DNA from 2 places in the Streptomyces sp. NPDC005151 genome. Region 1 is predicted to be linked to the other one. Evidence: riboswitches for the same ligand, from Rfam matches in the RefSeq annotation. Region 1 holds a riboswitch; the other holds the start of a gene.

Region 1 (5,037 bases):
AGCCGGATCGCGCCGCAGATACGGAGCCACGCCAAGGCGCAGGCCAGGGCGCGCGGCAAGGCTGCGGCGCGGGCGGTCGCCGAGTACGAGTCGTTCGCCACGTCCCTGGCATTCCTGCGCCGCAGGGCCGGCCGCGGGGCGGCGGAACCGGACTTCACCGCACGTGAACTGGAACTGCTGCACCATCTCTGGCAGCGCCGGGAGGTGGCCGCCCCCGCCCTGGCGTACGCGGCACAGGCGACGGGCCGTCTGCGCCCGCACTACACGGCCCCGGCGCCGGTTCCGCAGCAGTACCAGCCGTACGGCGGCCACAACCCGTACCTGTCGCCCCCTGGGCAGCCGTATCACCAGCCGCCCCACGGGCGCGGCAGCGCCCCGCTCCGCTAGTGCCCCTCCCGGCAAGCTTTGCCCCGTCGCACCGCCCAGCCGCTGCCTCTTCCCCAAGGGGGCACTCGTGGACAAACGGACCGGCAGCCCTGACGTCGGGGGGTGAGCGTCAGGACTGCCGGGGATCGGTGGCGGGCCGGTGGGACCGGCCCGCGTTCATCGGGTCAGACCGTGAGGCCCTTGTCGCGCAGCCAGGTCATCGGGTCGATGCCCGTGCCGCTCGGGGTGTGGACCTCCAGGTGGAGGTGGGGACCCGTCACATTTCCGGTGGCGCCGACGCGGCCGATGGTCTCACCGGTGGTGACCTTCTGGCCGGCGCTGACGTCGATCGACGACTGGTGACAGAACCACAGCTCCGTACCGTCCTCGAGCTCCAGGACCGTGCGGTAGCCGTAGGAGCCGGACCAGCCCGCCGACTTGATGGTGCCGGTGTGGATGGCCTTGATCGGGGTGCCGGTCGGCGCCGCGAAGTCGAGACCGGTGTGGTAGCCGGAGGACCACATCGAACCGGCTTGGCCGAAGGTCGAGGTGACCGTGTACGAGGAAGTGGGGATGGCGTAACTGGCGGCCAGTTTGGCGAGCCGCTCGGCCTCGGCCTTCGCCTTCGCCTCTTCCTCCGCCTTCTTCTTCTCGGCCTCGGCCTTGGCCTCGGCGATGTCCTGCTTCTGCTTCGCCTCGGCTGCCGCCTTCTCCGCGGCGGCCTTCTCCTCGGCCGCCTTGGCCTCCGCGTCGGCGGCGTTCTGCTGCTGCTCGGCCTGCTGGAGGATACGGGCGCGGAGCGCCTCGCCGGCGTCGGTGGCGCCCTGCTCGGCCTCGGCGGTGGTGATGCCCGCGCTGGTCAGCGGTGCGGCGGCGGTCTTGGCCTGGGCCTGGGCCTGGTCGGTGGCGGACCCCTCGGAGAACAGCGCGCCCACGCCGGGGAGGGAGTTGGCGTCGGGGAGCTTGTCCGCGACGGAATCGGGAAGGGAGATGGAGACCGGCGGCTTGCTCTGCGCGGTGGCCATACCGCCCGCGCCGACGGCCGCGATGACGCCGACGCCGAGAACCGTGGAGCTACGGGCGAGCCCGTTGCGCTGCTTGGCGACGCGGTGCCTGCCGCGTACGGGGCGGACGGACTCCTCGGTGGGGTTCCATTCCTCCCAGGCCCGGTCGGTCTCTCCGAAGCCTTCGGTCCCGGACTCGGTGGTGAACCCGGTGCCGAACTCGGTGTCCGTCCCGGATCCGTACTCAGTGGTGAAGTCGGAGCCGAACCGGGAAGGGGCTTCGGGGGCAGGCTTGTTGGACGCCACGGAGGCGCACTCCTTTCCTTCCTTCTCGCCTACCGGGTTAGCTGACGGGTTCGGAGCAGGAAGGTCTCCTACGGATCCCTCTGCCTCTCACGAGACACAGGTGTCCGATTCACCCCATGTAGGTGGTTCCCCGGTTCCCTTGCGGAATTCGGCGCTCGCGCACGGTGCCGCCACTGACGACGGCTGGGACGACCGCGCTGCGTTATCGAACGTTAATAGACACACGGGCCTGATTCCAAGCCGTTCCCACTGATCGTTCACGGCCTTGGCCTGGACTTTACGGGACACAACCGGGTGGAATCGGGCGAGTTGACCCGGGCTCAGCCACTACCGTCTTTCTGACGTTGCGTCAAACGTTATGCAGAGCGGCACTCTTCGATTACGCACGGTGGCATCGTCCTCGTGTGCTCACCGCGGCCACGCCTCATTCCTGCCCGCGCCCCACGATCTTCACGGTCCTGCGGCGCTCCGGCTGCCCCTCCGCGGGCCGTACGACCGCGACCAGCGCCAGGTCGTCGGTGGACTTGCCGCCCGTGTGCAGCCGTACGTCATCGGTCAGCGCGGACAGCAGCTCCTCGGGCCCGGGGAAAATCCGCCCACGCAGCCGGGCCGCCGGGTCGTAGAACACCCCATGCTTGTCGCGCGCCTCGGAGAGACCGTCGGTGTAGACGAGCAGCGTGGTCCCGGCGGCCAGACTCCAGGCGTCGGCCAGGTCCGGCCACGCCCCCAGACCCATGCCGAGCGGCAGCGCGGGCACGCTCGGAACCAGCACCTCCACCCCCCCGTCGGGGTGGAGCAGCAGCGGCTCGGGGTGGCCGCGGTTGACGATCCGCACCTCGGCCGCACCGTGCGGGATCTCGGCGAGTACGGCGGTGACGAACCCCTCGACCGGATCGATCCCGCCGCGTCGCTCCCCCTCCCGGGCCAGCGCCCGCTCCAGCCGCTGCGCCACGCCCTCCAGCGAAGCCTCGTGCTCGGCGACCTCCCGGAACGCGCCGATGATCACCGCCACCGCCTCGACCGCGTCGAGCCCCTTGCCCCGCACGTCCCCGACCACCAGCCGCACGCCGTGCGGGGTGTCCACCACGGCGAACAGGTCGCCGCCGACGAACTCGTCCGCCTGTGCCGCCTCGTACCGCGCGGCGACCTGCAGCCCGCCGATCCAGTCGTCCGGCTCCGGCAGCACGGCCCGCATGGCGGTCTCCGCGATGACCCGCGCCGAAGCCAGCTGCTCATTGCCGCGCCCTACGACTCCGTTGATGAAGAGGGCGAGGACCGAGGCGGTGAGCACGGTGATGACCTCGAGGGACGGCACGACCTGCAGCACCGTGCCGCTCTCGCTCCGCAGGACGAGGATCGAGAGCAGCGAGGCGACGCCGATACGGACGGTGCCCGCCCGTGAGAAGAACGGTGCGGCGACCAGCGGGGCCGCCACGAACAGCGGCACGGCGGTGAACGGCGGCGGGGTGAGGATGTCGAACACGAGCCCGGCGGCGATCAGCAGCGCCGGCAGCGCGCGGACGAACCGCCGGGAAGGGCTGCCGCCTCCGCCCCGCACCCCGAGCGGCTTCTCCGCCATCCCCACCTGTGGTCTCCTGCCCGGTACGCGCAGCGGCTCCTGCGGTCTCCTGCCCGATACGCCCCACGGCCTCCTGCCCGGTACGCGCCTGGCTGCGGACGGTGCCGCACCCCACTCCCCCAGGCTTGCCGGAGCGGCGTCGCGCGGCGACTCCGCATCGGCCGAAGGGGGGACGGAAAACACGAATCAGGCCCGGCACGCTCTATGCATGCCGGGCCTGATTCTTCAGTAGCGGGGACAGGATTTGAACCTGCGACCTCTGGGTTATGAGCCCAGCGAGCTACCGAGCTGCTCCACCCCGCGTCGGTAAACACAACTCTACGCCATCCGGGGCGGACAGTTGACCATTTACTGATCCGCCTGCACCCATCCGCTCCCGCCACTGGCCCAAGGCACCGAATTCGAGAAGCAGTTGCCGGCGAAGTGCCTTCTGCCGCAGGGTTTCTGCTGCACCCTCCGGACCGGCGGGCTGCCCGTGTGAGAACACCGCTGGGCACGCGCCATCGCCTTGCCCGACGATCGGTGCGGTGATGAGTGCGGGGTCAATGACGTGATCATCGGTCTGCCGGACAGCGCGTCGGCCAACGCGGCCAACGCGGTCAACCATGCGGTACGGGGCTGATCAGCGGGTTCACCGCGGGATTCATGGGGTTCTGATGCATCAGCGAAAGGTTTCCGCAGCCGCACGGGCAGCGATGGACGAGGCTGTCGCCACCCCCGCAGCGGAATCCCCCGTGGCGGAATCCCCCGCCCCGGAGGCCTCCGGGGCGGAGAAGCAGCCCGGCTCAGTTCGAGTCGGTGATGTGCGGGGCCCGCTTCGCGTCGACCGCCGGCTTCGCCGTGCTCGCACCGCGCTGGAGTGCGTGGAGGATCGCCATCCCCTGGCTGACCACGCCCGCCGCCATCTCATTGACACCGTTGGTGCCGTTGAGCACGGTGAGGTCGGCCCCCGACATCCCGCGGGCGGCCGCGTCGGCCAGGGCCGGCAGGTTCTCCACGATCCGGTTGGCCGCGATCAGCTCCTGATTGCCGTCCCGGAGCGAGGCGGCACGCGCGGTGTTGGCGTCGGCCTGCGCCTGGGCGACGGCCCGTTCGGCGTACGCACTGCCGTCGGCCTGGAACTTCGCCTGGTCGCGGGCGGCCTCGGCAAGCGTGCGCTGCCGGTACGCCTCGGCGTCCGCCGGACGCCTGACCTCCGCCTCCAGCCGTTGCGCGGCCAGCGCCGCCTGCCGCTCGGCCAGTGCGGTCTGCTCCTCGACGACCTCGTGCGAGGCCCTGGCCTGGGCGAGCGGTCCGGCCTGGGCGGCGCGGGCGTTGTACTGCTCGGTCTCGGCGAGGAAACCGGCCCGCTTGATCGCGGTGTCCCGTTCGTACTCGGCCTTGAGCGCCGCGGCCTGCTGCTCCCGCTCGGACGCCTCCTGGTCCGCTCTGGCCTGGGCGATCCGGGCCTGGCTGGCGACGGCGGCCGCGTGCGGGGCGGCGAGGTTGTTGATGTAGCCGGTGGAGTCCTCGATCTCCTGGATCTGGAGGGCGTCCACGACGATGCCGAGCTTCTCCATCTCGCCGTGGCTGCCCGCGATGACCTCCTGGGAGACCCGGTTCCGCTCCCGGATGATCTGCTCGACGGTCAGTCCGCCGACGATGGAACGCAGGTGTCCGGCGAAAATCCGGCCGGCGAGCTCCTCCATCTGGTCCTGTTCGGACAGGAAGCGGCGGGCGGCGTTGGCGATGGAGACGGCATCGTCACCGACCTTGAAGACGGCGACGGCGCGGACGTTGAGA
Region 2 (5,037 bases), on a different contig from region 1:
CATCTTGTTGTTGGCGGGCAGCACCTCGGCGGCGAAGCGCCGGATGCCGCGCTCACGCGCCACTGCGGCGATGTGTTCGAGGAGCGCCGATGCCACGCCGCGGCCCTGGTGCGCGTCCTGGACGAGAAAGGCGACCTCGGCCTCGTCGGCGGGGGCGGAGGCCGGCCGGCCGGCCGCGTCGATCCGGTCGTAGCGGACGGTGGCGATGAACTCACCGCCGACCGTGACGGCGAGCCCCACCCGGTCGACGTAGTCGTGATGGGTGAAGCGGTGGACGTCCTTGGCGGACAGACGGGGGTAAGGAGCGAAGAACCGGTAGTACTTCGACTCGTCGGAGACCTGCTCGTAGAAGCTGACCAGGCGCTCGGCATCGTCCGTGGTGATGGGCCTGATGCGGGCCGTACCGCCGTCGCGGAGCACCACGTCCGCTTCCCAGTGGTCGGGGTACGCGTGGTGCGGACTCTGCTCCGGCGCGGGCTGCATGGGCAAAGCCTACGGCGCGGTCAGCGGTCGCGTAGGGCCCGGGGCCGGGGCAGTCTGAGAGCTCCGATCGGCCGTGCGGCACGGGCTGGGGCCGGGTTGCGGGTCGGCGGGAAGACAGCGACTGCGTGAGAGACTGGTCTAGACAACCATTGATTCGTGAAGGGCAGAACCATGGCTGAGCGCCGCGTAAATGTCGGTTGGGCCGAGGGCCTGCACGCCCGCCCCGCTTCCATCTTCGTCCGTGCCGCCACGGCGTCCGGCGTCCCCGTGACGATCGCCAAGTCCGACGGCCCCCCGGTGAACGCCGCCTCCATGCTCGCGGTGCTCGGTCTCGGCGCGCACGGCGGCGAGGAGATCGTGCTCGCCTCCGAGGCGGACGACGCGGAAGCCGCGCTCGACCGTCTGGCGAAGCTGGTCACCGAGGGGCTCGAGGAGCTCCCTGAGACCGTCTGATTCCAGGGTTCCGATCAGGGGGGAAGCCTTTCCGGCCGATTCCTGTCCGGTCTATTTCTGTGGCGGAGCCGCGGTACCCCCCAACCGGGGCCGCGGCTCCTTCGTTTTCGGATACCGACAATACATTCGGAGCGAATTCAGGCAGCTCAAAGAAAGCCCCGCGCATCTACTTCTCTTTGTATACGGCGCATGTGTTAATTCCGGCCGCTCGCGGTGTTTACGGCATGTTGCGAAGTCCTCACCCGGCCGCCGGAGCGGGGGCGCCGGCATCACGGCCCGGGGCACCGCCCGCGCGGCGCAGCCGGTGCGCGGCGGTGGCCCGCTCGGCGTGCTGGGCGGCCAGCGCCCTGGCCCGTTCCGCGTCGCCGCGCGCCACGGCGTCCACGATGGCTCCGTGCTCGCCCCAGGAATCGGCGGGGCGGGCCGACTGCTCGACCGCGTACATCCAGGCGATCTTGTGCCGTAGCTGGGTGAGCAGCGCGGTGAGCCCGGGGCTGCCGGACGCCTGGGCGAGCGTCTCGTGGAACCAGCCGCCCAGGGAGCGCAGATCCTCCCCCTCGCCCCGCCGCGCCCTGTCCTGACCCAGCCTGACCAGGCCGCGCAGCACCTTGAGGTGCGCCTCGGTGCGACGTTGCGCGGCACGGGCCGCACCCAGCGGCTCCAGCAGCATCCGTACCTCCAGAAGGTCGGCGGCCTCCTGTTCGGTGGGCTCGGCGACACAGGCACCGGCATGTCGGCGAGTGACCACGAAGCCCTCGGATTCCAGGGTGCGCAGCGCTTCCCGCACCGGGACACGGGAGACCCCGTAACGGCGCGCGAGCAGCTCCTCGGTGAGTCTGCTGCCGCGTTCGAAGACACCGGAGACGATGTCGTCACGGATTGCCGTGCATACCGATTGCGCCGGAATGCGCATGTCCGAACCTCCGCCTTAATCCCCGCGAAACGCGGCCGATCGACGCCTGTTCTGTGACTCTATTGCAATGCAACTGCATTTCCGACGCCGGGCCGAAAACCATGAATATCTTCTGGCCCGGGGACGGTTCCGCGGGGCGGTTCGGCAGGGGCGGACACGACGAAGGCCCCGGCGGGAAACCGAGGCCTTCGGGGTGTTGCGGACGGGACGTCGGTCAGACGTTCACGCCATGGGCGCGCAGGTACGCCACGGGGTCCATGTCGGAGCCGTACGAAGGCGTGGTGCGGGCCTCGAAGTGGAGGTGCGGTCCGGTGGAGTTGCCGGTCGAGCCGGAGAGGCCGATCTGCTGGCCCGCGCCGACGCTCTGGCCGACGGAGACGCCGATCGAGGAGAGGTGGCCGTACTGGGTGTACGTGCCGTCCGTCATCCGCAGCACGATGTTGTTGCCGTATGCGCCGCCCCAGCCCGCCTCGACGACCGTGCCGGCGCCGACGGCGACGACGGAGCTTCCGGAGGCGGCATGGAAGTCGATGCCCGAGTGGCGGCCGGAGGACCAGAGGGACCCGCTCGACTTGTAGCCGGTGGTGGCGTACGAACCGGCGACCGGGAGCTGGAAGGAGCCCAGGCGGGTGCGCTCGGCGGAACGGGTGGCGCGGGCCTTCGCGTCACGGGCCGCCTTGGCGCGGGCCTCGGCCTCGGCCTTCGCCGCCGCCTTGGCCTTCGCTTCGGCCTTGGCTGCCGCGGCAGCCTTCGCCTTCACCTTCGCGGCGACGTCGGCCTGGCGCTTCTGCACCTTGGCCTGGGTGGCCACCTGGTCGGCGAGGCCATCCTCGATGGCGATGATCTGGGTCAGGCCGGTTTCATTGACGAAGGAGGCCTCGGCATCCGCGGCGAGGGCCGGAGAGGCCAGTCCGCCGATGACGCCGGTGGTCGCCAGCGTCGCGACTCCGGCGATGCGTGCGCTCCCGCGCTTCAGGCGGCTCGGGGCACGGTGCTTCCCGGTGGGGCGGGTGAACGCCATGAAGTAGCTGGTCCTTTCCTTCCTTCTCGCCTACCGGGTTAGCTGACGGGTTCGGAGCAGGAAGGTCTCCTACGGATCCCCGGCCTCACAGGAGGTCGCGGCATCCGATTCACCCCAGGGACTGTGTGGGTCCCCGGCTCCCCAGGCTCGCGCCTGACGGGGACTCGGCGATCACTGCCCGGCGCCACGGATGCGGCATACGAGTGACGGACAGTGGAGCCGACGCTAGGCGGGGGCACTTTCATTCACCAAACGGACAGGGCGCTTTGTAGCGCATCCCACAGGGCAAGGAATAAGTTTTCATCTCAAATCAGACAAAAGGGAAGACCCTGGCGAGAAGCGACTCGCCAGGGTCTCTCTTTGCCCCTCTTTGCGGGACTTTGGTGCATCAGCCGGTGACGACCGACACCTCTCCGATGCCCAACGCCCTGACCCGCTCCTCGATCTGCGCGGCGTCGCCGACGAGAATCGTGACCAGCCGGTCCACGGGGAAGGCGTTGACCACGGCTGCGGTCGCCTCGACCGTGCCGGTCTCGGCCAGGCGGGCGTACAGCTGCGCCTGGTAGTCGTCCGGGAGGTGCTGCTCGACCTGGTCGGCGAGCGTGCCGGCGACGGAGGCAGCCGTCTCGAACTTCAGCGGGGCGACACCCACGAGGTTCTGCACAGCGGTCTCGCGCTCGGCGTCGGTCAGCCCCTCGGCCACCAGCGTCCGCAGGACCTTCCACAGGTCGTCGAGCGCCGGTCCGGTGGACTCCGTGTCCACCGAGCCACTGATCGCCAGCATCGCCGCGCCGGTCGCCCCGGAGGCGGAGTCCGGGGCCGTCGAGCGCAGGACCTGCCCGAAGGCCCGCACGCCGTAGGTGTAGCCCTTCTCCTCGCGCAGCACCCGGTCCAGCCGGGAGGTGAGTGTGCCGCCCAGGCAGTAGGTGCCGAGGACCTGGGCCGGCCACACGCTGTCGTGCCGGTCGGCGCCGATGCGGCCGATCAGCAGCTGTGTCTGCACGGCGCCCGGACGGTCGACGATCACCACGCGGCCGGTGTCGTCGGCAGTGATCGGCGGGACCGGACGGGGCTCCACGGTGTTCCCGGTCCAGTCGCCGATGGTGTCGGCGAGCAGGGCGTCCAGGTCGATACCGGTGAGGTCGCCGACGACGACGGCGGTCGCGGTGGACGGCCGGACATGGGCCTCGTAGAAGGCTCGCACGGCCGCGGAGTCGATCCGCTCCACCGTCTCCTCGGTGCCCTGGCGCGGGCGTGACATCCGCGACGTGGCCGGGAAGAGCTCCTTGGAGAGCTGCTTGGCGGCACGCCGGGCCGGGTTGGCCTGCTCGTGCGGAATCTCGTCGAGCCGGTTGTTCACCAGTCGCTCGATCTCGCTGTCGGCGAACGCGGGCGCCCGCAGCGCCTCGGCGACCAGCCCGAGAGCCTTGGCCAGCCGGGAGGCCGGAACCTCCAGGGAGACCCGCATGCCGGGATGGTCGGCGTGCGCGTCGAGGGTGGCGCCGCAACGCTCCAGCTCGGCGGCGAACTCCTCGGCGGAGTGCTTGTCGGTGCCCTCGGAAAGGGCTCGCGCCATGATCGTGGCCACGCCGTCGAGGCCCTCGGGCTCGGCGTCCAGCGGGGCGTCGAGGAAGATCTCGACCGCGACGACCTGCTGGCCGGGACGGTGGCAGCGCAGCACCGTCAGCCCATTGGGCAGGGCGCCGCGCTCGGGTGCGGGAAAGGCCCAGGGCCTGGCCGTGCCGGGGGTCGGCTGCGGGTGGTACTCCATCGATACTCCAGTCGCGGCAGCGTCGGTCACTTGTCCGCCCCTTCGTGCGCGTCGGTGTCGGTGTCCGTCTCGTCGGCTTCCGCGTCGGCGGATTCGGCCGGCTCGACCGGCTCGTAGACGAGCACCGCCCGGTTGTCGGGGCGCAGCTGGGCCCTGGCCGCCGCCTGGACCTCGTCCGCGGTGACGTCAAGGACCCGCTGGACGGCGGTCAGCGCGAGCTGCGGGTCGCCGAACAGCACGGCGAACCGGCAGAGTTCATCGGCGCGGCCCGCGACCGTACCGAGCCGGTCCAGCCACTCGCGCTCCAACTGTGCCTGAGCGCGCTCCATTTCCTCGGGCGTGGGGCCCTCGGCGGCGAACCGGGCCAGCTCCTCGTCGACCGCGGCCTCGATCTGC

The links. Region 1 has a riboswitch for cyclic di-AMP ahead of ACWD6R_RS12785 (M23 family metallopeptidase). Riboswitches for the same ligand answer to the same signal wherever they lie in the genome.
Region 2: another riboswitch for cyclic di-AMP. It lies ahead of ACWD6R_RS10350 (M23 family metallopeptidase); the one in region 1 lies ahead of ACWD6R_RS12785 (M23 family metallopeptidase).

What each region holds. Positions count from the first base shown of each region.
Region 1 covers NZ_JBSFYR010000017.1:87,743-92,779, reverse strand. Annotated here, with positions in the region: gene ACWD6R_RS12790 (PrsW family intramembrane metalloprotease) at 1-387, shown strand, start outside; gene ACWD6R_RS12785 (M23 family metallopeptidase) at 552-1,676, opposite strand; cyclic di-AMP (ydaO/yuaA leader) riboswitch at 1,688-1,840, opposite strand; gene ACWD6R_RS12780 (PP2C family protein-serine/threonine phosphatase) at 2,101-3,255, opposite strand; tRNA gene ACWD6R_RS12775 (tRNA-Met) at 3,485-3,558, opposite strand; gene ACWD6R_RS12770 (SPFH domain-containing protein) at 4,041-5,037, opposite strand, start outside.
Region 2 covers NZ_JBSFYR010000013.1:71,847-76,883, reverse strand. Annotated here, with positions in the region: gene ACWD6R_RS10365 (bifunctional acetate--CoA ligase family protein/GNAT family N-acetyltransferase) at 1-483, opposite strand, end outside; gene ACWD6R_RS10360 (HPr family phosphocarrier protein) at 655-936, shown strand; partial or broken gene ACWD6R_RS10355 (GntR family transcriptional regulator) at 1,131-1,849, opposite strand; gene ACWD6R_RS10350 (M23 family metallopeptidase) at 2,064-2,870, opposite strand; cyclic di-AMP (ydaO/yuaA leader) riboswitch at 2,884-3,050, opposite strand; gene ACWD6R_RS10345 (M16 family metallopeptidase) at 3,259-4,641, opposite strand; gene ACWD6R_RS10340 (M16 family metallopeptidase) at 4,668-5,037, opposite strand, start outside.